DNA from 2 places in the Microbulbifer aggregans genome. Region 2 is predicted to be linked to the other one. Evidence: predicted binding sites of a transcription regulator. Region 2 holds the regulator's gene; the other holds the start of a gene.
The links. The regulator LexA, encoded in region 2, represses DNA repair genes until DNA is damaged. The targets are predictions, from matches to a motif close to ACTGTNTNTANANACAGT.
Positions count from the first base shown of each region.

Region 1 (2,405 bases), 1.7 Mb from region 2:
CGTCGCGGACCCAGTCCTGGATCCGCTCGACGATAAAGCGCGCTTCGTCCTGTTCGTTGTAGGCGGCGTAGAGGGAGATAGGCTCGCCTTCTTCACCGCGGGTCCACAGCTCCTTGCCCAGGCGGCCGGCATTGTGCTCTATCACCGCATTGGCGGCCTTGAGGATGGTACTGGTGGAGCGGTAATTCTGCTCCAGGCGCACGGTCTGCACCTCGTGCATATCGCTCTCGAAGTGCTGGATATTCTCGATCTTGGCACCGCGCCAGCCGTAAATGGACTGGTCGTCGTCGCCGACCGCGGTGATACGGCACTGGTCACCGGCCAGTAGCCGCAGCCAGGCGTACTGGATGGTGTTGGTGTCCTGGAACTCGTCCACCAGGATGTAGGGGAAGCGGTTGCGATAGTGCGCCAGTACGGAATCGTTGTTCAGTAGCAGCTCATGGGCGCGCAACAGCAGCTCACCGAAATCCACCAAACCACCGCGCTGACAGGCCTCCTCGTAGGCAAAGTAAGTCCTCACCATGGTCTGCAACCAGGGATCGCCGCCAGCCTCGATATACTGGGGGCGCAGGCCCTCATCTTTCTGGGCGCCGATCCACCACTGGGTCTCCCGCGGCGGCCACTTCTTCTCGTCCAGCCCCAGGTCATTCTGCACCCGCTTGATCAGGCGCAGCTGATCGTCGCTATCGAGGATCTGGAAGTTCTGCGGCAGGTTGGCCTCTTTGTAGTGGGCCTTGAGCAGGCGGTGCGCAATACCGTGGAAGGTGCCCACCCACATGCCAAAGGTGTTTACCCCCAGCAGTTCCTCGATCCGCGCGCGCATCTCGCGGGCGGCCTTGTTGGTAAAGGTGACGGCAAGGATGGAGTAGGGCGAGGCGCCCTCCACCTGCATCAGCCAGGCGATGCGGTGCACCAGCACACGGGTCTTGCCGGAGCCGGCGCCGGCCAGTACCAGCTGGTTACCGGGAGGTGCAGCAACGGCCTCGCGCTGCGCGTCATTGAGGGGGTCTAGAATCTGAGATACGTCCATGGGCGGCGATTGTACCAGAGCTGGCGCAATGGACCTGTGTAAATAAACAGGTTTTGGCCCTCAAGGCTGGAAGCGAAGGCTGCGATACCGGTCTCCTTGCGGGACTGTCGGCCGGAGGGATGTATGCACGGCGTGTCCCGCAAGCAGTCCCGGTATCCGAGCCGACCTGAAGTGACCGCAATGCCTGCTCGCCACAACAGGGAGCAGCCGCTAAACTGCGCGGTCTGTAATAGAGAAGGAAGTCCCGTGAAACCGGCGGAAGTCACGCAGAAAATCAGTGATCAGCTGTCGTCCATGCGCAAATCCGAGCGCAAGGTGGCGGAGTATATCCTCGCCAACCCGGACGAAGTCATTCATATGCGGATCGTCGACCTGGCCACCGAGGCCCAGGTAAGCGAACCCACTGTGGTGCGTTTCTGCCGTGCGGTGGGTTGTTCCGGCTTCCAGGAATTCAAACTCAACCTGGCCCAGCAACTGGCCTCCAGCCCCAGCTTTGGCCAGATCGCGGTCACCGAAACCGACACCATTGCCGAGTACAAGCGCAAAGTGTTCGACTCCACCGTCGACACCCTGCTCAATGTGCGCGACACCATCGACAACCGCGCGCTGGAAGCGGCCGTGGCCGCCATCGCCTCCGCCAAACGGGTGGAGTTTTTCGGTTTCGGCGCCTCCGGTGCCGTCGCCAGCGACGCCCAGCACAAGTTCTTCCGCCTGCAGGTGGCCACTGCCGCCCACTCAGACCATCACATGCAGAACATGTCCGCCATGTCGATGGAGCCCGGGGATGTCGTCGTGGCCATCTCCCAGAGCGGGCGCACCAAGGCGCTGCTGCATTCCATGGAGATGGTCAAGCAGCAGGGTGGCACCGTGATCGGCCTCGCCCCGAGCCGTTCACCAGTGGCACAGCAGGCCACCATCCCGCTGGAAGTGGATGTAGAAGAGGATATCGAGATCTACACGCCGCTCTCTTCCCGCATCGCCCACCTGGTGGTGATCGACACCCTCGCGATCGGGGTCGCCCAGCGCAAGGGACCACAGCTGCAGGACCACTTGCTCAAACTGAAACAGGGCCTCTACACCCTGCGCCAGGAGAAGTAACCCCGCGACGCTGGTAACACCGGGTCGGGGCCAGTACCATGCCGCGCCCACTGCCGGGGGCAGACTGCAACCCCCCCCGCTTCACCGAGCCCGTTATGAGCACCGCATCACTCACCGATGACAAACTGCCGCCACGCTGGCTGGCCCTTTGGCTCGCCGCCCTGGTGGCTCTGACGCCATTTGCGATCGATACCTATCTGCCAGCGATTCCCGCGATCGCCGAGTCGCTGGGTAGCGAGGTGGCGCGGGTACAGCATTCTGTCTCCAGTTTCCTGCT
Region 1 is NZ_CP014143.1:989,245-991,649, forward strand. It holds gene uvrD (DNA helicase II) at 1-1,030, opposite strand, end outside; gene hexR (transcriptional regulator HexR) at 1,277-2,128, shown strand; gene AUP74_RS04285 (multidrug effflux MFS transporter) at 2,224-2,405, shown strand, end outside.
Region 1: a site for LexA is predicted at 1,064-1,081, ahead of uvrD (DNA helicase II). Genes of this name have one in related genera too.

Region 2 (2,405 bases):
TCCTCTCGAAGCCCTGAACGGGCAGCAAGTGGATCACTGGCAGTCGGCTCTTAGTGAAATTATTCGACGCCAGCGCGCCCATAGTGCCGAATGGTGAACTTCCCGCTCCGGGTGGAATTCAAAGGGGCTCCTGCACCGGCACGCCATGAACCTGTCTCCGGTGCTGTGTTACACTGCGCAAAACTGATGTGAACGGAGATGCGCATGTCCTCTGAGACCTTTGAAATCATTGAACTGGCTAACGGCGATGTCGCCCTGCGCCGGGCCGGTGAGCGCGATGATCCCCTGGTGCGAATCCATTTTTCCGAGGAGAGTGTCCAGTTCCTGCGGGAGCACAAGATCGCGATCGCCAAGGCCATGCTGGAAGCAGGCATTGAAGCTGTTCAAAATTTGGGCGAACTGGAGCCGGAACCGGAAGCTTTCGAGGAAGAGCTGGAACCGGTCAACCATACCATCCACTAAGCCCCTCTAACTAAGCCCCTCTAGATGGCGGGTGCCATCCCCCGAGCTCGCGGCCGCGAGCGGGTCAAACGTCCGGGTTCCCCGGCTACTCAATCCAGTCTTTTTTGCTTGAATAACCCCAGGCCATCATCAGTCCGGGGAGCAGGTTTTATCTGGGGGGCGGATAAACGGGAGGGGATGGCGCTAGCCGGAGCTCTCCACCGGGCTTGTTTCTGCCGATGGAGAGCGGGGTGGGGAATCAGGGAGTCTGACGGATCACACCGACAGCCAGGCCTTCAATCGCGAAGTGCTTGTCCCGCATATCCACCTGAATCACTTCAAACTCGTCATTTTCCGGCAGCAACTGCACCAGTGCCTGATTGCCGCGGCGGCGGAAACGTTTGACTGTGACCTCGTCCTCGATGCGCGCAACGACAATCTGGCCGTTGCGAACCTGATCGGTGCGTTGTACCGCCAAAAGGTCCCCGTCCAGAATTCCTGCATCCTTCATGCTCATTCCATGTACGCGCAGCAAATAGTCTGCCGGAGGGTGGAAAAAGTCTGCTGGCAGCTCGCAGTAATCCTCGATGTTCTCCTCGGCCAGGATCGGGTTGCCCGCCGCGACACGACCAACAATCGGCAGGCCCGGCTGGTATCCGGGAATCCGAATTCCCCGGGATGCACCCGCGACCATTTCAATGGCCCCCTTGCGGGCCAGGGCCTTCAAGTGTTCCTCTGCAGCGTTGGGGGAGCGAAAACCCAGTTCCTGAGCGATTTCCGCGCGAGTGGGAGGGTAGCCGGTATCGTCCAGGTAAGATTTGATCAGGTCCAGTACCTGAGCCTGGCGCGCAGTGAGATTGGTCATGAGAGTCACCTGCCTGATGGTAATCTGTATTTTTATACAGTTGCTGTGATTATATACAGAATGAAAACGAGCGCAAACTTACCGGTCATGACGCAAAAAGCTGCTAAAGTGAAATCAGGGAGAATAATAAGTGCAGCCAGTGGAAAGGCTCGTTAGCCGGTAACTCTGTGAGCCGGGTCTGGTTGCATCAGCAGAGGGAAAGCGATAATGCTAGATGCAAAAATGCCAGAAGCCTGGCGCGTCCTCCGTATCCAATCTGAACTGGTCGATGGCATTGAGCGTTTGATTGCGCTCAGTGGAGCGGTCACCGTATTCGGCGGGGCCAGGTTTACTGAAAGTACCGCCGAGTACCAGCAGGCGGTTCGCCTCGGAGAATTGCTGGCCGGCGAGGGGATCTCAGTGATTACTGGTGGAGGTCCAGGCCTGATGGAGGCCTGCAACCGGGGCGCGCTTCCCCAGCCGGGCACGTCCATCGGCCTGAATATCCAGCTGCCTTTCGAGCAGGCGCCAAACCCGTATCAGGACATCAGCCTGAACTTTCGTTACTTTTTCGTGCGCAAATTCATGTTTGTGAAACACGCCGTGGGGTTTGTCGGCCTGCCTGGTGGATATGGAACTCTGGACGAATTGTTTGAGGCGCTGACTCTGGTGCAAACCAAGAAAGTACAGAAATTCCCCATTGTTCTGGTGGGCGAGCGTTACTGGGCGGGATTGCGAGACTGGCTCGTGGATACGGTGTTGGAGCGGGAATGTATAGACTCCTCTGACCTGGACCTGTTTCAGGTCGTTGACACGGTCGACCAGGCGGCGGAGATCATCATCGACTATATCCGCTCCAAAGAGTAGCGAAGTGCAGCGTTGGATCTCCAGCGCGAGCAGTCAGGCCCCAGTCAGAAGGGGCTTTCGTCGGTGCCAGTGAAACTTTCCCCTTCCAGATTATCCAGGGGGCTGAGCAGCTCCGGAGTGGAGCCAGCTGAATTCGGATCCTGTTCCCGCGCTGTTTGCCCGTAGGCGGCGTGGGCATCTTCTGGAGCGGCTGCGGGCGCCAGTGAGCGGCTGATCCAGTACTCCCGATCCATCTCATCCACGGTGCCGTCCA
Region 2 is NZ_CP014143.1:2,729,433-2,731,837, forward strand. It holds gene AUP74_RS11850 (DUF6586 family protein) at 1-97, shown strand, start outside; gene AUP74_RS11855 (hypothetical protein) at 205-462, shown strand; gene lexA (transcriptional repressor LexA) at 701-1,306, opposite strand; gene AUP74_RS11865 (LOG family protein) at 1,514-2,152, shown strand; gene AUP74_RS11870 (DUF6763 family protein) at 2,197-2,405, opposite strand, start outside.